DNA from 3 places in the Arthrobacter sp. 01T428 genome. Region 1 is predicted to be linked to each of the others. Evidence: riboswitches for the same ligand, from Rfam matches in the RefSeq annotation. Region 1 holds a riboswitch; each other region holds the start of a gene.
What was found. Region 1 has a riboswitch for thiamine pyrophosphate ahead of AC1DJB_RS21180 (bifunctional hydroxymethylpyrimidine kinase/phosphomethylpyrimidine kinase). Riboswitches for the same ligand answer to the same signal wherever they lie in the genome.

Region 1 (7,794 bases):
GACGGTTGTCGACGTCAACACCGGGAAGTTCACCGGCAGCGGCGGCAACCTCGAGGAGACCGTCACCAAGAACAACCTTGAGGCTGCCGAGGAAGTGGTCCGCCAGCTCCGCTTGCGCGACATCGGTGGAATCATCGTCATCGACTTCATCGACATGGTCCTGGAATCCAACCGCGATCTCGTGTTGCGCCGCCTGGTCGAGTGCCTCGGCCGGGACCGTACAAAGCACCAGGTCGCCGAGGTGACCTCGCTTGGATTGGTCCAGATGACCCGCAAGCGCATGGGCACCGGCCTGCTGGAGGTCTTCGGCGAGCAGTGCGAGACGTGCGCAGGGCGCGGAATCGTCACGCACGACGAGCCCGTGGAGCACCGTCGGGCCAACGTGGTGGCAGCTGAACACCACCACCCGCGCACGGAGTCACAGCCAGCCGTCCGCCCCGAGCAGCGCAAGCGTCGCCGCGGCCGCGGCACGGGGCCGGGGACCACTGAACTGCCCGTCACCCCTTCGGTGCCGGTCCACACTGTGGAATCCACCGACCCGAACCGTCAGGCAGCCACCCGCGCAGCCCTTGCCACCATCGCGGCTGCAGCCCACGCTGCCCACCTGCACGACGACGAGCTCCACCACGCGGCGGAATTGCTCGCCGACGGGCACGCAGCGGAAGTAACCCCGGTCCAGGCACCAGCGGCCCCGGTCCAGGCTCCGGCCGCTGCTTCGAGTGGCGAGGAACGTTCGAAGCCTGTGCTGCGATTCGGCGGCGAGGAAGTTGCGTTGCCTTTCGTCCACCACGAAGAGGAGCCTGCAAGTGGCACACCTGCCATGAGCCTGGACCTATTGGCACAGGCATTCGCAGGGCTCGGAGAAGCTCCGGACACCGCCACGACGTCAACGTCAGCCAAAGAAACCCCCGCAGGGGCCCCCGCAGCCGTTGCAAGCGGTGAATCCCCGGACTCGGGTTCGCGTGGACGCCGAGGCCGACGCAACCGTAGCGCCAGCCGGGCCCAGGGTGCCGCCAACGCCACCAACGTGGAGCACCACGAGGTTGCCGCGGCTGCTTCCGGTGGGGCCGCGCACGAGGCCAAGGCAGCAGACGCCGCCCCGACGAAGCCGACGGCGGCAGCGGAACCGATCATCCTCGGCGTCGGTGTGCCGAAGTCCGAACTCTGAACGCAGTACCGTGCCTAAGCCCCGGCCGTTTCCGCTCCTGTGGAAACCGCCGGGGTTTCGGCGTTGTGGGCCAATCCGCCGACCCTGGCAGTCCGGTTGCAATGGGCGATTTCAGCGGGCGAGGCGTGATCAGGGTTAAGCTAGGGGACTGACACGGGGTGCCGCGCACCGAGCCGGCTGAGACCAGACCCGTTGAACCTGTCCGGTTAGCACCGGCGAAGGGATGTCTCGCATGACTGTTTCGGCGCAATCATCTGTCTACCCGCTCAAGGCCATCCAGCGCCCCATCCCCAGGGTCCTCAGCATCGCCGGCTCGGACCCCTCAGGTGGTGCTGGGATCCAGGCAGACCTGAAGAGCATTGCGGCCAATGGCGGCTACGGCATGGCCGTCATCACGGCGCTCACTGTACAAAACACACAGGGCGTCACTGGCGTCCATGTGCCTCCCGTGGAGTTCCTGCGCCAGCAATTGGACGCCATTAGCGACGACATCACGGTTGATGCCGTCAAGATCGGCATGCTCGGGGACGCGGCGGTCATCCACGAAGTCCGCCGCTGGCTCGGCGAGGCGCGCCCCGCCGTCGTCGTCCTGGATCCAGTGATGATCGCGACCAGTGGCGACAGGCTCCTCGCGGAGTCCGCTGAAACCGCACTGCGGGAACTGCTGCCCCTCGCAGACCTGGTGACCCCCAACCTTCCGGAATTGGCCATGCTGCTTGGCGAGCCTGTTGCCACTGATTGGGCATCGGCGTTGGAGCAAGGCAAGCGCCTGGCCGCTAGCTGCGGAAACACCGTCCTGGTGAAGGGGGGCCATCTGCAGGGAGCCGGCTGCCCCGATGCCCTGGTCAATACCGGGGGAGTCCTGAGCCAGGACGTGGTGGAATTCGCCGGCCAACGGGTGGAGACCCGCAATAGCCATGGGACGGGATGTTCCCTGTCGTCGGCGATGGCGACGGCCAAGGCGCGGCTCGGCGATTGGGAGTCTGCTTTGCGTGTCGTCAAGCCCTGGCTCCAGGAGGCGCTGACCCGGTCCGAGGTGCTGGAAGTAGGGAAGGGCAACGGGCCGATCCATCATTTCCACGCGCTCCAGCAGGCCCTTCAACCGGGGGACTTCGCCGTCCGGATGTGGGACGCCGCCCAAACGGAACTGGCAGCCATTTATGGCTTGGACTTCATCCAGCACTTGCAATCCGGTGGTCTCAGCGAAGCGCAGTTCAGCTACTACCTGTCCCAGGATGCCATCTATCTCAACGGCTATTCCAGGGTCCTGGCACGGGCAAGCGCCCTCGCTCCGAGTGAAACCGAACAGCTGTTCTGGGCCCGCGGCTCGCAGATGTGCCTTGAAGTCGAATCCGAGCTGCACCGGAATTGGCTCAGTGGACGCCAGGTGAGCGGAGAGCTGGGCCCGGTCACCAAGGCCTACGTGGACCACTTGCTGGCGGCATCGGCGTCGGGAAGCTATGCGGTGCTGGTTGCTGCCGTGTTGCCTTGCTACTGGTTGTACGCCGAGGTGGGACAGCGGCTCCACCATGGGTTTGTCGAGGCCGGAGTATCGGACGAGCACCCCTATGCGGATTGGCTGCGCACCTACGCGGAAGAGGCGTTCGCGGAGGCCACCCGCAAGGCGATCGACATCACGGATGCCGCCGCGCAGGTTGCGTCGCCCGCGGAGTGCACAGCGATGATGGAGGCGTTTGCCCAATCCTGCCGCTATGAAACGGCGTTCTTCGATGCTCCAAGGTTGCACGGCTGAGCCGGTCTTCCGGGGAGGAGGCACCGGAACGCGGCTTGCCCCCGCAGGCGTTGCAGCGTGTCGGCGTGAGGATCCGAGCTTTTCGCGGCCGGCAGGGTAAGGTGGACGGGCACGGTACCGGATGGCGGCATAGCCAGTCTGTGGCAGCCATCACGTGGCAGCCTCCGGACCTGGCCTCATTTGCAGCCGAAGGCGAAACTAGCGTAATCTAGATCTTCGGTGCTTACGCCAACACTTGGGTTATGCCCCTAGAAACCGTTCATTTGGAACTGACCTTTCATTTAGAACTATTCGAGGGATGACTCATGGATTCCGTACCGGAGTCCACGGCGTTGAGGCACAGCGTGAACCAGGCCCGTTTTTGGATCGGGGTTCCGCACGCAAATTTAGTAATAAACGTCGAGAGAAGTGAGTGCCCAAGTGGTGTACGCGATTGTCCGCGCAGGCGGCCGCCAAGAAAAGGTTTCCGTTGGAGACTACGTAACCCTGAACCGCGTCCCCGGTGGAGCCGGCAGCACCCTTGAGCTGCCCGCACTGCTCCTGGTGGACGGTGACAAGGTCACCTCCGCAGCTGCGGATCTGGCCAAGGTCAAGGTTACGGCTGAGATCCTCGAAGACCTCCGTGGTCCGAAGATCGTCATCCAGAAGTTCAAGAACAAGACCGGCTACAAGAAGCGCCAGGGTCACCGTCAAGAACTGACCAAGATCAAGATCACCGGTATCAAGTAACCACTGGTTGCTGTTCAGGTTTTCAACAGATTCCCCAGAATTTAAAGGCAGGCATTTCAAATGGCACATAAAAAAGGCGCGAGCTCCACTCGCAACGGTCGTGACTCCAACGCCCAGTACCTCGGCGTAAAGCGCTTCGGTGGCCAGGTCGTTTCCGCAGGCGAGATCATCGTCCGCCAGCGCGGCACCCACTTCCACCCGGGCGCCGGTGTCGGCCGCGGTGGCGACGACACCCTGTTCGCCCTGCAGGCAGGCGCGGTTGAGTTCGGTACTCGCCGTGGCCGTCGCGTAGTGAACATCGTTGCTGCTGCAGCTGCAGAGTAATAACACGTTCTGAACGGGTGGAGCGGGCCGTATGGCCCGCTCCATCTGTCTTTTTAACCGCACTAGAATTTACTAGGGCGGGCGGCCGCGCAACAGCGGCGCAACACGCACTTCAAGCAGTAATTTCCACATAGAGGAGAAACACGTGGCGACCTTCGTAGACCGGGTAGTACTTCACGTATCCGGCGGAACAGGCGGCCACGGCTGTGTTTCTGTTAAGCGCGAGAAGTTCAAGCCCCTCGGTGGACCCGACGGCGGCAACGGCGGCAATGGCGGCGACGTCATCCTGCGCGTCGATGCCCAAACCACCACCCTGCTTGATTACCACCACGCACCGCACCGCCACGCAACCAACGGCGGCCCGGGCATGGGCGACTGGCGGGGCGGCAAGAACGGTGAAACCCTCGTCCTTCCCGTCCCGGACGGCACGGTGGTCAAGACCAAGGACGGCGTCGTCCTTGCTGACCTCGTCGGCGAAGGCACCGAGTTCGTCGCCGCCGCAGGCGGCATGGGCGGCCTTGGTAACTCTTCGTTGTCTTCGCAGAAGCGCAGGGCGCCCGGTTTCGCCCTCCTCGGTATTGAAGGCGAGTCCAGCGACATCGTCCTGGAACTGAAGTCCATCGCAGACATCGCGCTGGTTGGCTTCCCCTCCGCGGGCAAGTCGAGCCTTGTCGCGGCGATGTCCGCGGCGCGGCCCAAGATCGCCGACTACCCGTTTACCACCCTGATCCCCAACCTTGGCGTGGTCCAGGCCGGTGACGTCCGGTTCACCATCGCCGACGTTCCCGGGCTGATCGAGGGCGCCAGCGAGGGCAAGGGCCTCGGCCACAACTTCCTGCGCCACGTAGAGCGTTGCGCCGCGCTGGTGCACGTGCTGGACTGCGGAACCTTGGAAGCGGACAGGGACCCGCTCACCGATCTTGCGATCATCGAGCAAGAGCTGGACAAGTACGCGGTGGACATGAGCTACGCCGGCGTTGACGGCGAAGTGGTCCCCTTGAACGAGCGCCCCAAGCTTGTGGTCCTGAACAAGGTGGACTTGCCTGACGGTCGGGATATGGCCGAGTTCGTCCGCCCAGAACTGGAACAGCGCGGCTACCGCGTCTTCGAAGTCTCTGCCACGAGCCATGAAGGCCTGCGCCAATTGAGCTTCGCCATGGGCGAGATCGTCATGGCCGCCCGCAAGGCCGTTGCGATTGCGCCTCCCAAGGTCGCAGCGCCTGTCCTGCGCCCCCGGGCCGTCAACGAGTCCGGCTTCAAGATCCGCCGCGAGGAGAAGAACCTCGAGCCGCTCTTCCGCGTGCTCGGGGAAAAGCCGGTCCGCTGGGTCAAGCAGACCGATTTCACCAACGAAGAAGCCATTGGCTACCTCGCCGATCGACTGGCCAAGCTCGGCATCGAGAACGAGTTGTTCAAGATGGGTGCCGTTCCGGGCGACACCGTGGTGATCGGCGAGGAAGACGGCGTGGTGTTCGACTGGGAGCCCACCATGATGGCGGGCGCCGAACTCCTGGCGACGCCTCGAGGAACCGACATTCGCGTTGCCGACATCGGCGACCGTCCCACCCGTTCGCAGAAGCGCGACGAGCAGCTCGAGCGCCGCGAGGCCAAGGCTGCAGCACGTGCCGAGCTCGAAGCCGAGCGGAAGGCGGGCATCTGGACCGAGTCTGTCAGCGGCCGCCGTCTCCCCAAGCCCCTGAAGGAAAGCGGCCTGGAAGCCGGAAATGACGACTAGCACGGCCCGCATCGCTGAAGTCACCGAAGGCGACGACGCCGCGGAACGCCAGGCGTTGGCCGGCGCCAAGCGGATTGTGGTCAAAGTAGGTTCGTCCTCGTTGACCAGCATCAAAGGCGGCATCTCGGAGAAAGCGCTGACGGCCCTGGTCCACGCCCTGGCCGAGAAGCGCAATTCCGGGACGGAGATCATCCTGGTCTCCTCCGGTGCCATCGCGGCGGGTCTCGCACCGCTCGGGCTCGCCAAGCGTCCCAAGGACCTCGCCACGCAGCAGGCTGCGGCCAGTGTGGGCCAAGGGCTTTTGATGGCGCGCTATTCGCAGGCTTTTGCTGCGCACGGGGTCACGGTCAGCCAAGTCCTGTTGACTGCCGATGACCTGATGCGGCGCACCCAGCACAGCAACGCATACCGGGCGCTCGACCGCTTGCTGAACCTCGGCGTCGTGCCGGTCGTGAACGAAAACGACACCGTGGCAACCCACGAAATCCGTTTCGGTGACAACGACCGGCTGGCCGCCTTGGTGGCGCACCTTGTCCGGGCCGACGCGCTGGTCCTGCTGTCCGACGTCGACGCCCTGTATGACGGTCCGCCGTCGTTGGGTGCAAAGCGCATTCCGCTCGTTACCGGTCCCGCCGACCTCGTCGGCGTGACCATCGGCAAGGCGGGCAAAGCCGGCGTCGGTACCGGCGGCATGACCACCAAGGTGGAGGCGGCCTCGATCGCCGCGGGCTCCGGCATCCACGCCCTCGTCACGTCCACGGCCAATGCCGCCGCTGCACTGGCCGGCGAGGACGTGGGCACTTGGTTCGCCATCAACGGCAACCGCAAACCGGTTCGCCTGCTGTGGCTGGCCCACCTCGCTTCGGTTCGGGGCCGTTTGATGCTCGACGACGGCGCCGTCAAGGCGGTGCGCGACCGTCACACCTCGCTGCTGCCCGCCGGAATATCGTCGGTGCAGGGGGACTTCGAGCCCGGCGATCCCGTGGAGATGGTTTCCGCCGACGGCACCGTGATTGCGAGGGGACTGGTGAACTACTCCGCGGAAGAGCTTCCCCGCATGCTTGGCCGTTCAACCAAGGAGCTCGCCAAGGACCTTGGCCGTGGATATGACCGCGTAGTTGTTCATGTTGACGACCTCGTACTGGTCCAGCCGTCCCGCTCCACTAAACTTGGAGAATGACTGAGGCCCTTACCCCTGATTCTCCTGTGATAACCGACGCCCTGGCTTCCGGCAATGCCACCCGGGTGCCGGAAACTCCGGAGCTGGGAACTGCGCCGCTCACGCCCGGGCAAGTGGAGGCGGCCGTGCATTCGATCGCGGACCGCTCCCGGCAGGCAGCGCGGCACATGGCCCAGGCGAACCGTGCCTGGAAGGACCGCGCCCTGCGCGCTATCGGCGCGGCCCTCCGGGAACAGCAGGATTCAATCCTCGCCGCCAACGCGAAGGATGTTGAGTCCGGCCGCAACAGCGGAACCTCCGTTGCCATGCTGGACCGCCTGACCTTGACTCCTGCCCGCATCGGCGGCCTTGTGGCCGCCCTTGAAAACCTGGCGGGTCTGCCGGATCCCGTGGGCAACGTCGTCCGTGGCCAGACCCTCCCCAACGGCCTGCGCTTGCGCCAGGTCAACGTGCCCATGGGAGTAGTCGCTGCGATCTACGAGGCCCGCCCCAACGTCACGGTCGATATCGCCGGACTTGCCTTGAAGAGCGGCAATGCCGTGATCCTGCGCGGCGGATCGGCTGCCGCCCACACCAACGCAGCCCTTGTGACCATCCTCCGCGATGCGCTGGAATCCGTAGGGCTGCCGGCTGACGCCGTCCAGAGCGTGGACGAGTTCGGCCGCGAGGGCGCGAATGTCCTGATGCGTGCCCGTGGCCGCGTGGACGTGCTGATTCCCCGCGGTGGACGGGACCTGATTCAGACTGTGGTGAACAACTCGTCTGTGCCCGTCATTGAGACCGGCGAAGGCAACGTGCACATCTTCATCGATGAGTCCGCCAGCGAAGAGATGGCCGTCGACATCCTGCTCAACGCCAAGACCCAGCGCCCCAGTGTGTGCAACACCGTGGAAACCCTCCTGGTC
Region 2 (7,794 bases), on a different contig from region 1:
CTGACCGACGAAAAGGGCCGCCAGGTCATCGTTCCCGGCAATGTCCTCGGATACGTGGAGATCGGCGCCGAGGAAGTACGCCGGGTCGGCTTCGGCGCCCTCTAAGCAACAGGCAAGAACACCAGCGAGCCAGGAGTCCGCATGCTCTCACTTGTCATCGTGGCGCTAGCCACCATCGCTTCAGGCTTCATTGTCTGGGGAACTGACAAACACCGTGGAACGTACGGAATCACCCTGCCCGCCGGCGTTTCGGTCGCCGTCGCCATGCTGAGTTGGGTGATCTTCATCCAACTTGGCTTTGGCTACCAGCCTGGCGTGACGTGGATCCCGTGGGTCCTGCCCATCATTCTGGGGACCGTGGCGGCCGCCGTGGCGTCCTACTTCCTGGGCCGCCATCGGAAGCGGCACGACACCGCCCAGCTGACCGCGGCGCTGAGGCTCTAACCAGCGCTGCGGCTCTATCTGCAGATCCGGCTCATGGCGTGGCTTCCGGTTTGGCAACTGCCCCGGCTTCCGCGGCCGCTTCGCTGACGCTCTTAGCCGCCCGGACGTCGCGCTGCGTTACCTCGCTCCCGGCATCGTGGGACGTGTAGAGGATGAACACCCGGTTGTAGCGCCAGTCCAGGTCCGGGTGGTGGTTCTGCTGTTCGGCAATGCGCCCGACGGCGGCAATCAACTCGAGTGCGGCAGCCGACGTCGGGCACTTGTAGGCGGTGACGAGGGCGCCCTGGCGATACCGCCAGTCCGGCAGCTCCGCCAGGGCGTCGTCAATAGTGGACCTGGAAAGAATGTCGTCCTTGCCGGCCATTCGGGGCTCCTTCACAGACGCGGAATCTTCGCAGGAATCCCCGGAGCGGCCAGCGTCGGCCGCTAGAGGAACTCGGCCCGGCCTTCCATGGCCGAGGAGGCCAGGGCGTGTTCCCTGCGCGGGATGCGGCCCGCCTGCTTCGCCAGCCTACCGGCGATGACCGCGTGTTTGAAGGCCTCGCCCATCTGCACCGGATTCTGCGCGCGGGTCACCGCGGTGGCCAGCAGCACGGCGTCGCAGCCGAGCTCCATGGCCAGTGCGGCGTCGGACGCGGTGCCGATGCCGGCGTCGAGCACTACCGGCACCGAAGCGCGGGACACAATCAGCTCGATGTTGTGGGGATTCAGGATGCCCAGGCCGGTGCCGATAGGCGCGCCCAACGGCATCACCGCAGTTGCCCCGAGGTTCTCCAGGCGAAGCGCAAGTACGGGGTCGTCGTTGGTGTAGGCGAAGACCTTGAAGCCGCGGTCCACCAGCTTCTCCGTCGCATCCACCAACTCCACGGCGTCAGGCAGCAGCGTCTGTTCGTCGGCGATGACCTCGAGCTTCACCCAATCCGTTTCCAATGCCTCCCGGGCTAGCTCGGCTGTCATGACGGCATCCTTGGCGGTAAAACAGCCGGCGGTGTTGGGCAGGACACGGATGCCGTGGTCTACGAGCAATTGGAACAGCGAACCGGTTTCCGTCGGTGAGTACCGCCGCATGGCGACGGTAGTGAGTTCGGTGCCGGAAGCCAGCAAGGCTGCCCCGAGGCCGTCTAGGCTCGGAGCTCCGCCGGTTCCCATGATAAGGCGCGAGCCGAACTCAACACCGTCGATCACCAGGGCATCGGTTCGGGTGCCTGCTTCGTGAGTGCTTGCTGTGGTCATGGTTCAGCCTCCCTGTACTGCGGTAACGATTTCGAGTTCGTCGCCGTCTGCGAGCGCGGTGGCAGCCCACTGGCTGCGCGGCACCACTTCGGAATTGCGTGCGACGGCGACGCCGATCTTGCGTCCGTCGGCCGCTTGGCCGCTGGAATCCACAACGCGTCCGGTGATGTGGCTGACGAGGGTGGTGACGGAAGCGTCGTCGCTCAGCGTGTGGTCTGCGCCGTTCAATTTGATGTTCATGCGTGGTCCTTCAGAAGGGGATTTAAGGTATCGGCCGATGGGCCGTCTGCGGAAGCCCTTGCTGTTGAGAGCGGGCGGGAGAAGCGGTCCGGGCGGAATTTGTTCCACCGGGGATCGGCGGTGCCATCCATGAGTCCAACGCAGATTTTTGCCGCTGCCGGAGTGAGGAGCACGCCATGGCGGAAGAAGCCGCTGGCCACGATGAGGCCGGGCACGGTTCCTTCCCGACCTTCGACGCGGCCCAGCAGCGGTGCGTTGTCCGGGGTGCCCGGACGGGCCCGGGCAGTTGCTTCAAGGAGTTCCAGCTCGGCAACGGCCGGAACCAATACCTGGGCGTCGCGGAGCAATTGGTAGACGCCGCCGGCTGACACCGGGTTGGCCGATCCCCCGGACGACGACAATCCGTCCTCACGTTGCGTCGCGCCGATCACCACGGTCCCGTCATCGCGGGGAACGATGTAGACGGGCACTCCGCGCACCATTCCCCGGACCGTGGCGGTGACCAGCGGTTGCAGGTGGTCCGGGACGCGCAGCCGCAGTATGTCGCCGTAGACGGGACGCAACGGGAGCGACAATCCATCCGGCAGTCCTTTCACGCGGGCGGCATCGAGTCCGTTGGCTACCACCGTTTCCGTGGCAAGCACTTCGATGCCTGAGCCGAGCACGGCCCCGACGGCGCGCCCGTCCTCCCACAGGAGGCCCGCCGCAGTGTCCCGGACCGCGAAACCGCCTTCGGCCCCCGGAATCCAGCTCGAATCGCCGGGCTGGTGCTCCGCCAGCGCGCCTAGAATCGCGGCCGAAAGCCGGCGAGGATCCACTTGGTGGTCGCCCGGGATGTCGAAGGCACAGGAAATCTGCGGGCTCAAGAGCGGCTCACGCTCCCGTGCTTCGCGCAACGGCACGGATTCCACCACCAGGCCATGGGCCAGCTGGACGTCCCGAAGATCGGCGAGCGCCCGGCGGTCCGCTGCGTCCGCACCGACGGCGAGGGTCGGCGTCGTCCGGTAACCCGTGCTGCGTCGGGTTCGTGAGCCGGTCACATTGTGTTCGAAGTCCGGCCACAACGCCGACGATTCGAGCATGAGCTCCAGGAGGTCCTCTTCCTGGTAGTGCAGTTCACTGACGGGTGCCAACATCCCCGCCGCCGCGAAAGTAGCGCCGATGGCCGGCGCGGGATCGATCAGGGCAACCGAGCGGCCCGACCTTCGGGCTTCCCACGCAATGCCCAGGCCAATGACGCCGCCCCCGATCACCGCCACGTCTGTGTGCAGGGGCCCGTGCTGGGTGTTTACTTCGTCCATGGAGTCCTTCCCTACGCCGGTACTAGCCGGATCAGGTCAAGCGGTCGGCGCTGAAGCCCTCTCAGCCGCGCGGCGATTGTGACTGCCGCCGCGGCTCCCGCGGTACCAGCCCAGTTTAGAGGAACTACTCTGTTTCCATGACCCAGCACGATGTCCACACCACCGCCCGCCTCTACCTCTGCACCGACGCCCGCAAGCAACAGGGTGATTTTGAGCAGTTTGTCGATGCCGCATTCGAGGGCGGCGTGGACATCATCCAGCTGCGCGACAAGACCATCGAAGCGGCAGAGGAACTGGAACTCCTGGAGATCCTGCAATCCGTGGCGCACCGTCACGGGCGCCTCTGGGCAGTCAACGACCGCGCCGACGTCGCTTCCCTGTCGGGCGCGCCGGTATTCCACATCGGCCAAAAGGACATTCCGCTGCGCTCGGCCCGGAAGCTGCTCCACGACCCCACCATCATCGGCCTCTCCACGCACACGCCGGAGCAGATTGACGCAGCCATCGCCGCGTCGCCTGGCCGCAGCGGCTTGGACTACTTCTGCGTCGGGCCTGTGTGGGCCACGCCCACCAAGCCTGGACGCTCCGCCGTCGGGCTCGATCTGGTGAAGTACGCTGCCAATGCGGTGAAGCAGGCAGACGAAGAGACGGTCGGCGGCGTAGTGCTTCCTTGGTTTGCGATCGGCGGCATCGATCTCAGCAACGTGGAAGACGTAGTGAGGGCCGGCGCCAGCCGCATTGTTGTGGTCCGCGCCATCACCGAGGCCGAGGATCCGACGGCGGCAGCCCAGGCACTCCTGGCCGCACTGGACGCAGCGGCGGCCTAGCGAGACGCCGGGAGATTTTGGAGTTACCCTGACTTTCGTGTCACATCAGCGCATAGCCCCGAACGTCTCTGAAACGTCGAACCAGCTCGCGGAAGCACTGGCGGCGCTTCGGACCGAACTCGAGCTGCCCGCTGGTTATCCCGCTGAAGCACTGCGCGACGCGGAGGCCGCGGTTTCAGGACACAGGTTGCCGGCACAGGACCTCACGGGCGTTCCGTTCATCACGATCGACCCGGCCTCTTCCACGGATCTCGACCAGGCCCTCTTCATTGAGCGGTCCGGGAATGGTTACAGGGTTCTCTACGCCATCTCCGATGTGCCCTCCTTTGTGCCACCGGGAGGAGCGCTCGACGCCGAGACCCGCCACCGGGGACAGACGTACTATGCGCCGGACGGCCGCATACCGCTGCACCCCGAGATCATCAGCGAGCACGCCGGAAGCCTGCTGGCGGGCCAGGACTGCGGAGCGTTCGTGTGGGACTTCGAACTCGATGCCGAAGCAGAGTTCCGCACCGTCTCAGTTCGCCGGGCAAGCGTACGCAGCCGCGCCAAGCTCAACTACAAGGGCGTCCAGTCCGCGATCGATTCCGGGACAGCTGATCCCGTCCTGCAGTTGCTCAAGGAGGTCGGGCTCAAACGGGTGGAACTCGAACGCCGCCGCGGCGGAGCGAGCCTGAACATGCCTGAACAAGAAATCGTCCAACTGCCCGACGGCGGGGGGTACAGGATCGTCGCAGCTCCCTCGCTGCCCGTCGAGGACTGGAACGCCCAGATTTCGCTCATGACCGGGATGGCGGCGGCCCAGCTGATGCTCGACGGCAAGGTTGGAATCCTGCGCACCATGCCCGCTCCCGATGAGCGCTCGCTGCTCCATTTCAAACGGCAGGCCGGGGCGCTCGGCAAGCCTTGGACCGAGGGGACCAGCTACGGCGAGTACCTACGGACCCTCGACGGCAAAGACCCCCGGCAATTGGCCATTCTCCATTCCGCGGGGCTGCTTTTCCGGGGCGCCGGCTACACGCCTTTCGACGGCGAAGTACCGGGCAGCGTCATGCAGTCAGCCATCGGCGCACCATATGCCCACACCACTGCGCCGTTGCGCCGGCTGGTCGATCGTTTTGTCCTGGTCATCTGCGAAGCACTGAGCAACGGAACGGAGATCCCTGCATGGGCCCGGGATGCTTTGCCGAGCCTGCCGGAGATCATGGCGTCATCCGACCAGCTTGCCGCCAAAATGGAGCGCCTCGCCTTGGACACGGTGGAGGCCGCACTCCTGGTGAACCACGTCGGACAGGAATTCGACGCCGTGGTGATTTCCGGATCGAAGCCTGCCAAGAACAACGGAAACGGGAACGGGAACAGCACCAACGGCCACAACGGGAATGGGAATGGGAATGGGAACGGCAACTCCCACGGCCCCTCCGGCATCGTCCAGATCGCCGAGCCGGCGGTCACCGCTCGTTGCGATGGCGAAATGGAGTCCGGTACGAAGGTCCGCGTGAAACTGCTTGACGCGGACATTGCCACCCGCCAAATCACCTTCGAACTGCTCCAGTAGCGCAATCAGTTCACAGGACCGCGGCCGCGATCCGGGGTTTATTGCGCCCAGACGCTAGACTGTGTGAGTAGTAATGGATGCCCGGTCGTTGATTCAGTTAATTTTTTGACATCAACAAGCCCGCCCCTACGCGATCTTGAGATACACCAGCTGGTCCCCAGTGCCAGTATTTAGATAGCCCGCGATCGGCTTCCACTGGATTTGCTTGCGCCCGTCCGTGCTCCGGAACGGCCCTGCCACAACCGTTGAGCACGCAGCGCAGCCCAAATGAATAAGGAAAACTCCACTGTGAGTGAATTGCACACCCATGAAGTTCTGACAGACGGAACCGAAACGATCGAACCCGAGGAAACCATTTCCTCGGACGAAACACCCCACGAGATCGCAGAAAAGTCCTTCGCCGACTACAACGTCCGCGCCGACATCGTCGAGTCCCTCGCCGACGCCGGAATCACCCATCCCTTCCCCATCCAGGCCATGACCCTCCCGGTGGCCTTGGGCGGTCACGACATCATCGGCCAGGCCAAGACCGGTACCGGAAAGACCCTCGGCTTCGGCATTCCTGCGCTGCAGCGCGTCGTCGGACCGGGCGACGCCGGTCACGACAAGCTCGCTGTCCCGGGTGCACCCCAGGCTCTCGTGATTGTTCCGACCCGCGAACTCGCGGTCCAGGTGGCCAATGACCTCCAGACGGCATCCCGGAAGCGCAACGCCCGTATCGCCACCATCTATGGCGGCCGTGCTTACGAGCCCCAGATCGAAGCCCTGCAGAAGGGCGTCGAGGTTGTCGTCGGCACGCCCGGCCGTTTGATCGACCTCTACAAGCAGAAGCACCTGAACCTCAAGAACGTTCGCATGGTCATCCTCGACGAAGCGGACGAGATGCTTGACCTCGGCTTCCTTCCGGACGTCGAGACTTTGATTGCCGGCACTCCCGCCGTCCGCCAGACGCTTCTCTTCTCGGCCACCATGCCCGGACCGGTCATTGCCATGGCCCGCCGCTACATGACGCAGCCCACGCACATCCGTGCCGCAGACCCGAATGACGAAGGCCTGACCAAGCGCGACATCCGCCAGCTCATCTACCGTGCCCACAGCATGGACAAGATCGAGGTTGTCGCCCGCATCCTGCAGTCCCGCGGCCGCGGCCGGACCATCATCTTCACCAAGACCAAGCGCACCGCCGCCAAGGTAGCCGAGGAACTCGTCGATCGCGGCTTCGCTGCCGCGGCCATCCACGGCGACCTCGGCCAGGGTGCCCGCGAGCAGGCCCTGCGCGCCTTCCGCAACAACAAGGTAGACGTCCTGGTGGCCACGGACGTCGCCGCCCGTGGCATCGACGTGGACGACGTCACACACGTCATCAACTACCAGTGTGTCGAAGACGAAAAGATCTACTTGCACCGCGTTGGCCGCACCGGCCGTGCCGGCAACAAGGGCACCGCGGTCACGTTCGTCGATTGGGACGACGTCCCCCGCTGGGCCCTCATCAACAAAGCCCTGGGCCTGAGCTCTCCCGAGCCCGTGGAGACATATTCTTCGTCCCCGCACCTGTTCGCCGACCTGGATATTCCGGAAGGCACCAAGGGCCGCCTGCCCCGCAACCAGCGCACACTTGCGGGCGTCGACGCCGAGGTCCTGGAGGACCTGGGCGAGACCGGCAAGAAGAACTCCCGTTCCGGCGGCGATTCCGGTCGTGGACGCTCCGGCCGTGACGGTGGCCGGGAGGGTGCACGCCGCGGTCCCAAGTCCGCTGAGACTCCGGCCCGCGACGGCGACGGTGAGGGCGGCCGCAACCGAACGCGCCGCCGTCGTACGTCTGAAGGCGAAGCAGCCCCCGCTCAGGCAACGGCCCAGTCTGCCGAGCCGCAGTCCGGCGAGGGCTCGGACAAGCCCGCCCGCGCACGCCGTTCCCGCACCCGCCGCCGCAACGGCGAAGTGGTCTCGGCTTCCGGTGCCTCCGGCGAGAGCACCGAGGCTTAACGGCCTCAATGACTGACACTGTTTGGGCGCCGGACGGCAGCAACTTGGTGGTTCACGCGGACAACGCGGATTTCCTCCCGACGCTGCCGGACGGCGCCTTCACACTGATTTACGTGGACCCGCCCTTCAATACGGGCCGGGTCCAGAGCCGCCAGGAAACGCGCATGGTCCGCAACGCCGACGGCGACGGCGACCGCGTCGGCTTCAA
Region 3 (7,794 bases), on a different contig from region 1:
CGCACCTGCTTCCTGCCGGGCGCCGCCTTGGAATGCAGGCTCGAGCCGCATCTCGGCGCCGCCCAGGACGGAGCTGAATTCCTGGTCGTGGGTCACGGAAACCACGGAGGTGCCGGCGTCGAGCAGTTCGGACAGGAACGACGCAAGCTCAGCCCACGTGTTCGCGTCCTGGCCGAAAGTGGGTTCGTCCAGCACCAGGACGCGGGGGTGCGCGGCGAGCACCGTCGCCACGGATAGCCGCCGTTTTTCGCCCCCGGAGAGCGTGTACGGATTGGCGTCCACGAGATGCCCCAAGCGCAGCCGTTCCAGCAACTCGTCCACCCGTTCCTCGCCATGGCCAAGATGCTTGGGGCCGAACATGAGCTCATCGAGGACGCGGCCGGTGACGAACTGGTGCTCGGGCTCTTGGAACACAGTCCCGATGCGGGAGATCAGCTGCTGGGCCTTCCACTTGAACGGGTCGGGGCCCGCGCCGTCGCTGAGCCCGACGGCGGCAGTCACCGCCCCGGATATCGGCGCCAACAGCCCCGCGAGGGTCAAAGCGAAGGTCGATTTTCCGGCGCCATTGGGACCGGTGATGGTCAGTGCCCGCCCGGCAAACACTTCGGCGTCGAGTCCGGACTGCACAGGACGCGGGGCGATCGTTTTGAACCCCCGGCGCCGTGTCCGTTCGCGGGACACCGCAAGCTCCTGGGTGGCGAGCAGCAACTCGCCCCCATTCCGGGAGCTCCCCGCCCCGGAGTCGGCCGCCGGTCCGGCGCCTGTTCCCGAACGTGGGCGGGTGGCCGGCACGTAACCAGGCACCCAGACGCCCGCAGCAGTGAGCATGTCCCTTGCTTGCGCCAGAACCGTGTTCGGGTCACCGTCCAGAAGCACCGCCGGCGTCGAACCTCCCGAGGAGGAACTGCCCGGCTGAAGCACCACAATCCGGTCCACGAGGTCTTTCCAGACCGATACCCGGTGTTCCACCACCACCAAGGTGGCGCCGGTCTTGTCCAGGCAGCGGCCCACGGCATCGCGCACTTCCAAGACGCCGGCCGGGTCAAGGTTGGCGGTCGGCTCGTCCAGGAGGATCAGGCCGGGACGCATCGCCAGTATGCCGGCGAGCGCAAGGCGCTGTTTCTGCCCGCCCGAGAGGGCCGACGTCGGGTGGTCGAGCGAAAAGTTGCCGCTGGCACTGCCACCGGCCCTCCGCAGCAGCCCGACGTCGTCGAGCGCTTCATGGACCCGCTTCCAAATCTCGTCCCGCGGCACGCAAAGGTTCTCGGCGCCGAACGCGACGTCGTCGCCCAGGCGGGAAAGCACCACCTGGGTTTCGGGGTCCTGTTGCATGAGTCCGGCACGGCCCCGCTGGGCCTTCGGGGAAACGCCGTCAACCAGCAACGAGCCGGTCTCGTCGGCGTCGTCGCCTTCCTCGCCCAGCACGCCCGCCAGGGCATGGAGGAACGTCGACTTGCCTGCGCCCGAGGGGCCAAGCAGCAGGACGCGCTCGCCAGGACGGATGTCCAGGTCCAGGGCGTGGATGGCCTGCGTGGTGCGGCCGGCGTGCCGCCAGCCCCAGCCCTGCGCGGAAATGGCGGCGGGTCGCACCACGGCAGAGGTGCCGGAGTCAGGACTGGGCATCAGGAAAAGACGGGCTCCGAGGCGGCCTTGCGTGACGCGAACGCGCTCAGGACACCGGTCCTGGCCAGGCCGCGGGTAGCGATCCAGGACAGGGCACCGGCAATGACGGCCCCGGAGATCGTGCAGAACACGATGTACGCGAGCTTGTCGACCGGTTCGTAGGCGATGTTCCAGCCCCACGGCAGGAAGGAGTCGTTCAGGCCGCAGAACAGGCCCGCACCGGCACCGGCCAGCAGGGACACCGGCAGGTTGAACTTCTTGTACATGAAGGCCAGGAAAATGAGTTCCGCACCGAGGCCCTGGAGCAGGCCCGAGATCAGCACCGTGGTGCCGTACTGGGAACCCATGATGAGCTCACTCGTGGCGGCCACTGTTTCGCAGAAAATTGCCGCACCGGGCTTGCGGACGATGAGCATGCCCAAGACTGCCGGAATCATCCAGCCGCCGGCGATCAGGCCGCTCAGGGGCGGGTAGCCGGCGGACATAGGTGTTGCAACCAAAGCCATCTGGTCCCATGCCCAGAAGATCACGCCACCGGCGATCGAGATGAGTGCCGCCACGACGATGTCCACGACGCGCCAGTTGTAACCAGGCTTGGTGAGGCCCGGCCTTGCAGAAATACCAGTCATTTTGTCCTCCTGAGGAACAGGAGGGGAAAGTGTTCCCGGTTGCCTGCGAGCGGCTTCCGCCGCGCCGGTCCGGACACTATGAGAACTCGACTCCCTTGCGCCGGTACTAGCCGGATCAGGTTCGAGGGTCTGCGGCTGTCCGCACTCTCAGCGCCCGTCCTCCGTGCCGCATTGCTGCGTGCCCGACGGCGGCGCTCCCCTGTCGTTATCAATCCACCCTTTTGGGCGTGGTTCAGTTTACACCTTGGCGGGGTTGCGGGCGCTGTGTTGGCGTCCGCGGAACGGTCACAAACACGCGGAGACGACGGATTCTGCTGGATCACTCGCCGGGTGAGCGCAGGCCGGCCCGGAATGGCGCGGGCGGCCGCAGAAACTGGGACAATGATCCAGCAGAATGTGACGCGGCAGAGCGGGCAAAGGAGCGGTCTTGGCAGGCAATGGCGAAGCGAACAGCACCACGGTGGCGGAACCGAGGCTCGCCGCAAGCGTGATCCTGGTCCGGGATGCCGCGGTTCCCGGGGGCTCTCAAGGTGCGGCGCAGGCTTTGGAGGTGTTCGTCCAGCACCGGGTTTCCACGATGGATTTCGCCGCGGGCATGGTGGTCTTCCCCGGGGGCCGGGTGGACCAGATGGACAGCTCCGGCTGGGACTTCGCGGACGACGTCGTCGAGCAGCACGCCGCCGCATGGCACCGGAGCAGCATCGCCGTCGAACCTGCCTCCGCCAGGTTCAACGCCGGCCGGGTGCTGGCGGCCGCGCAGCGTGAGGTGTTCGAAGAGGCCGGGCTGAAGCTTGACGCCGCCACCCTCCGCCCGTGGGCCAACTGGGTCACTCCGCAGGACCAGCCCAAGCGCTTCGACACGTACTTCTACCTTGCCTGCCCGGTTTCCGGTGCCGAGCCAAGGCACCAGACCACGGAAGCGTCGTCGTCCTTGTGGACACCCGTCCGCGGAATCCTGGACGCCGAAGTCGCCGGAACACTCAAGCTCATGCCGCCCACGCTTGCGCTGCTGGATGAGCTCGTCGCCCTCGGCACAGTGGAAGCGATACTGGCCGAGGACCGTGACATCGTGCCTGTCCGTCCAAAGCCCGGGGCCTTGGAGGAGTTCTTCCGGCAGAGGCGCCAAGCTCCATCCGTTGCTCCGGAACTGCCCTGAAGTGGGGTTAGGCTGGGGACGGTCCTGTTTCCACCCGCAAGGAGTCCCGGAATGAACCTCCTCATCAAACTGCTCGGCACCGGCGTGAGCATCGGCGCTGGCTTTGTCGGCACCAAGCTCGTCAATGCGCTGTGGGAAAAGTCCACCGGCAAGAAACCTCCCAAGGGTCACGATGATATGGAGGCAAGCCTGCGCTCTGCACTGACCTTCGCCCTGATTTCGGCGACTGTCAGCGCCGTCATCCAGGTTTTCGCAAGCCGCAGTACCCAGCGCGCCATCTCGCGTTTCTCGAAGACACAGGACATCGTCTAGGCTGACGGCCCGCCGTTGGCGCCTTGAGGGCCTGGGCTCCCGCCGTTCCCGGTGTGGGGAGTTGTCGGGTCGGCTTGGGCTTTCTCCGCTGCCCGTTGACCGGCGGCCCGCAGCACCACGGCCTCGAGTTCGTCGATGCTCAGCAACTCGGGGTGCAGGTGCTTGGTCCGGTAGCCTGCGCGGCCCACCATGTGTGCGGACACCGGCACCGTCAGCAGTTGGAAGATCCAAGCGACGGCCAGGATCGGCCACACCCACCATTCGCGCATCTGCAGCCCGATGGCTGCCAAGACGAGGAACAGCCCGAGCACTTGCGGCTTGGTAGCTGCGTGCATGCGGCTCATCAGGTCCGGGAAGCGCAGCAGGCCGATCGCCGCGCCCAATGACATCACCGCACCGACAATCAGCAGCACCGCGGTGACGGCATCGATGACGGCGTCCGCTCCGGTGGCGTCAGGAGTCATTGACCTGTCCTCTCCGGTCGGCCACGAAGCGCGCCACCGTCACCGATCCGATGAAACCGATCAGCGTCAGCGCGACGAGCAGCACGAGGTTGTTGAGGTGCCTGTTGACGGCCATGTCGATGGCCAATGCAGCACCCAGTATGGCGAGCAGCACGTCCGAGGCGAGCACCCGGTCCAGCAGGGACGGCCCGACGGCGATCCTGTAGATCGCGCCGGCGGCGGCGAGGCTAAGGACCACCGCCGTGACGATCAGCACGATGTCTTTCACGAGCGAGCTCCCCTCGTTGCAGGCCAGCCTTCGGCCTGGAGTGCGTCCATTTCCGCCTGGGTACCCATGATCCGGATCAGCGAGGCCTCCGTGTCCTGGACTTCCTTGCGCAGCTTGGCGGTGTCCACATCGTTGCGGACATTGAGCCCATGGATATAGAGCGTGGACGTCGAGCGGTCCACCTCCACCACCAAGGAACCCGGAATCAGCGAAATCACGTGCCCTGTTGCGGTCACCATGAGGTCGGAATGGCTGCGGAGGGGAACAGCGACGACGGCGTTGGTTACCAAGGGCCCGCGGAAGACCGCGAGGTACATGACCTGGAAGCTCGCGGCCACCACTTTGCCAAGGAACACGACGGCGAAAGGAATGGCGCGCAGCACGTTGAATCGTCCGCTGAGCTCCACTGGAGGCAAGTAGAAGACCCTGGCTACCACCACGGCGATCAGCGCACCGAATACCAGGTTGCCGGGGCTGAAGTCCCGCCAGAGCGCACCCCACACGACCACCAGCCAGACCAGCAGGGGCAACTCGGTGCGGAACGAAATCCGCTTGCGGCTCACTTGCCAACCCCCTGCAGTGGGGTCGACGCACCCGGCGCAGCGATGCCCGGGACTTTGGCATTCTCGCCGAGCACGGAATGGATATACGCCGTACGGTCCAGCATCTGTTCCGCGGAGTTTCCGGCCAATTGGAACAGCGGACCTGCGAAGACTGTCAGCGCCACGCCAAAGACCACCAGCGCGGCGGTTGGCCCCACCATGGTCCTCGGAAGCAGGCCGACGGCGGCAGTGTCCTTGAGGACGGCGGCCGGGTAGTCAGCGTCCTCGGGCTTCCGCCAGAATGCGCGGTTCCAGACGCGGGCAATGGCCAGCAAGGTCAAGAGGCTCGTGACCACCCCGCCCACCACCAAGGTAATGGCCAGTGGTGTCCCGAGGGCGATGCCTGCCTGCAGGAGTCCGAGCTTCCCCAGGAACCCGGAGAAGGGCGGGATTCCCGCGAGGTTCATGGCCGGAATGAAGAACAAGAGCGCGAGGAGTGGAGACAGCTTTGCGAGCCCACCCAGCCTATCCACCGACGAGCTCCCACCGCGGCGCTCGATCAAGCCGGTCACCAGGAACAGGCTCGTTTGGACAGTGATGTGGTGGGCCACATAGAAGACGGCGGCAGCAAGCCCGGCTACGGAAGACATGGCAAGCCCGAACACCATGTAGCCGATGTGGCTGACCAAGGTGAAGGAGAGTAATCGTTTGATGTCGCTCTGGGCTATGGCACCGAGAATGCCCACGAGCATGGTGAGGAGCGCAACCACCATCAACGGGGTGTTCAAGGTATCGCCCGGGAACAGCAGGGTCTCCGTGCGGACCATGGCGTAGACGCCCACCTTGGTGAGCAAACCGGCGAACACGGCAGTGACCGGTGCCGGTGCGGTCGGGTACGAGTCAGGCAGCCAGAAGGACAGCGGGAACACGGCGGCCTTGATGCCGAAGGCCACGAGCAGCATGACGTGGAGCAGGTTCCTGGTGCCCGGATCCAATTCGGCCAGCTTGATGGCGAGATCCGCCATGGTGATGGTTCCGGTGGCCCCGTAGATCATCGCAATGGCGATCAGGAACAACACCGATGACACGACGGAAACCACCACGTAGGTGACCCCGGCGCGGATGCGCGGACCGGTACCGCCCAGTGTCATGAGCACGTAGCTCGCCGTCAGCAGGATCTCGAAGCCGACGTACAGGTTGAAGAGATCACCGGTGAGGAAGGCGTTCGAGACACCGGCCACCAGGATCAGGTAGGTCGGGTGGAATATCGACACCGGTGCCTCACGGTCGCCGTCGGCCATGCCCTGGCCGGTGGCGTAGATCAGCACCGCGAGGCTGATGACGGAGGAGACCACCAACATGAGCGAGGAGAACTGGTCCACCACCATCACCACGCCAAACGGCGGCTGCCAGCCGCCCAAGGTGACGGATGCGGTGCCTGTGGTCCATACCGAGGCAAGGAGCCAGCATTCCAGGAGCAACGTGAGGGACAACAAAGCGATGCTGACCGCGCGTTGGGCCAGCGGGTTCCTGTTCAGGGCGAACGTCAGTGCGGCACCGAGGATGGGAAGCACGACGGCGAGCGGCGCCAGGCTGGCGATGTTCACAGGGGGCCTCCTTCCTTGGCTGCTTCGGTGACTGCCGTAACCGGGAATTCGGAAGTTTCCTCGGGAACCACCGAGTCGTCTTCGGCGTCAAAGCTGGGTGTCTTCGCGACGCGCCTATCTTCGGCGTCGTCCTGGATGTCGTCCTGCCGTGCCAATGCCCAGGTCCGGTAGATGATGCCGAGCATGAATGCCGTCACCGCGAAGGAAATCACGATCGACGTCAGGATCAACGCTTGCGGCAAAGGATCGTTGTAGTCGCGCGGATCCGTCGATTTGTTGAACAGCGGGGCAAGTCCGGCATAGCCACCCGTCGCGAGGATCAGCAGGTTGGTGGCGTTTGCCAGGAGCATGAGCCCCAGGAGAACGCGGGTCAAGCTGCGTTCCAGGATCAAATAGATCCCACAGGCGTAGAGCACTCCCATGACGATCAACAAGGTCAAGTTGACGCTCATGGGGTCCCCTTCCCGAGCGAGGTTGTTGCCGACTGCGCCGTGGTTGCGGCCGTTGGTGCGGAGGTGGGAACTTCCAATCGGGCATCCCCTGAATCCCGGACGTCTCCGCTGGCGGTCTCTTCGAAGTGTTCGTCGATCTCGGCTCCCAGGCTCCGCAGCACGTCCAGGGCCAGGCCTACGACCACGAGGTACACGCCGATGTCGAAGATCGTGGAGGTCACGAACTTGATGTCCCCGAACAACGGTAGCCAGAACTCGATGATGGCGCTTTGGAACACCTGGCCGCCCAGAAGCAACGGTACGAAGCCCGCTGCGGCCGCCGTCGCAAGGCCGGTTCCCAGCAGCATGCCGGCGCTGATCGGTGCGGCTTCCCGCAACTCGAACCGTCCGCCGGCCAAGTAACGGATGGTCAGGGCAAGCCCGGCCGTGAGTCCGCCGGCGAAGCCGCCACCCGGAAGATTGTGTCCCGCCAACAACAGGTACACGGAGAAAACGATCATCGAGTGGAAAATCAGCCGCGTGACCACTTCGAAGATGATGGAACGCCGTTCCGGTGCAAGGGTTCGGCCGGCCACGAGCCAGGGGTCCGTCAGGGAGCCCGCGAACTTGCGGACGAGTGCCAGTGAGGCGTCGTCGCGCGAACTGCCCCCGGCGGCGGCGCGCCTTCCCACCGTGCCCTCGGGAATGGTGGCGGCCTTGTTGAGGCGCTCGCCCCTGCTGCGGACAAAAATCAAGCTCGCG

Region 2: linked by a shared signal. The riboswitch ahead of thiO (glycine oxidase ThiO) and the one ahead of AC1DJB_RS21180 (bifunctional hydroxymethylpyrimidine kinase/phosphomethylpyrimidine kinase) in region 1 are both predicted to bind thiamine pyrophosphate.
Region 3: linked by a shared signal. The riboswitch ahead of AC1DJB_RS18285 (ECF transporter S component) and the one ahead of AC1DJB_RS21180 (bifunctional hydroxymethylpyrimidine kinase/phosphomethylpyrimidine kinase) in region 1 are both predicted to bind thiamine pyrophosphate.

What each region holds. Positions count from the first base shown of each region.
Region 1 is NZ_JBFTPW010000027.1:45,582-53,375, forward strand. It holds gene AC1DJB_RS21175 (Rne/Rng family ribonuclease) at 1-1,168, shown strand, start outside; TPP riboswitch at 1,313-1,409, shown strand; gene AC1DJB_RS21180 (bifunctional hydroxymethylpyrimidine kinase/phosphomethylpyrimidine kinase) at 1,401-2,921, shown strand; gene rplU (50S ribosomal protein L21) at 3,342-3,650, shown strand; gene rpmA (50S ribosomal protein L27) at 3,711-3,974, shown strand; gene obgE (GTPase ObgE) at 4,120-5,709, shown strand; gene proB (glutamate 5-kinase) at 5,699-6,889, shown strand; gene AC1DJB_RS21205 (glutamate-5-semialdehyde dehydrogenase) at 6,886-7,794, shown strand, end outside.
Region 2 is NZ_JBFTPW010000001.1:387,248-395,041, reverse strand. It holds gene AC1DJB_RS01910 (DUF3107 domain-containing protein) at 1-105, shown strand, start outside; gene AC1DJB_RS01905 (hypothetical protein) at 142-444, shown strand; gene AC1DJB_RS01900 (4a-hydroxytetrahydrobiopterin dehydratase) at 476-808, opposite strand; gene AC1DJB_RS01895 (thiazole synthase) at 871-1,677, opposite strand; gene thiS (sulfur carrier protein ThiS) at 1,681-1,917, opposite strand; gene thiO (glycine oxidase ThiO) at 1,914-3,218, opposite strand; TPP riboswitch at 3,210-3,329, opposite strand; gene thiE (thiamine phosphate synthase) at 3,356-4,045, shown strand; gene AC1DJB_RS01875 (RNB domain-containing ribonuclease) at 4,083-5,603, shown strand; gene AC1DJB_RS01870 (DEAD/DEAH box helicase) at 5,892-7,586, shown strand; gene AC1DJB_RS01865 (DNA-methyltransferase) at 7,595-7,794, shown strand, end outside.
Region 3 is NZ_JBFTPW010000019.1:60,241-68,034, reverse strand. It holds gene AC1DJB_RS18290 (ABC transporter ATP-binding protein) at 1-1,623, opposite strand, end outside; gene AC1DJB_RS18285 (ECF transporter S component) at 1,623-2,252, opposite strand; TPP riboswitch at 2,327-2,463, opposite strand; gene AC1DJB_RS18280 (NUDIX hydrolase) at 2,680-3,408, shown strand; gene AC1DJB_RS18275 (DUF4235 domain-containing protein) at 3,460-3,720, shown strand; gene mnhG (monovalent cation/H(+) antiporter subunit G) at 3,717-4,184, opposite strand; gene AC1DJB_RS18265 (MrpF/PhaF family protein) at 4,174-4,452, opposite strand; gene AC1DJB_RS18260 (Na+/H+ antiporter subunit E) at 4,449-5,015, opposite strand; gene AC1DJB_RS18255 (Na+/H+ antiporter subunit D) at 5,012-6,601, opposite strand; gene AC1DJB_RS18250 (Na(+)/H(+) antiporter subunit C) at 6,598-7,053, opposite strand; gene AC1DJB_RS18245 (Na+/H+ antiporter subunit A) at 7,050-7,794, opposite strand, start outside.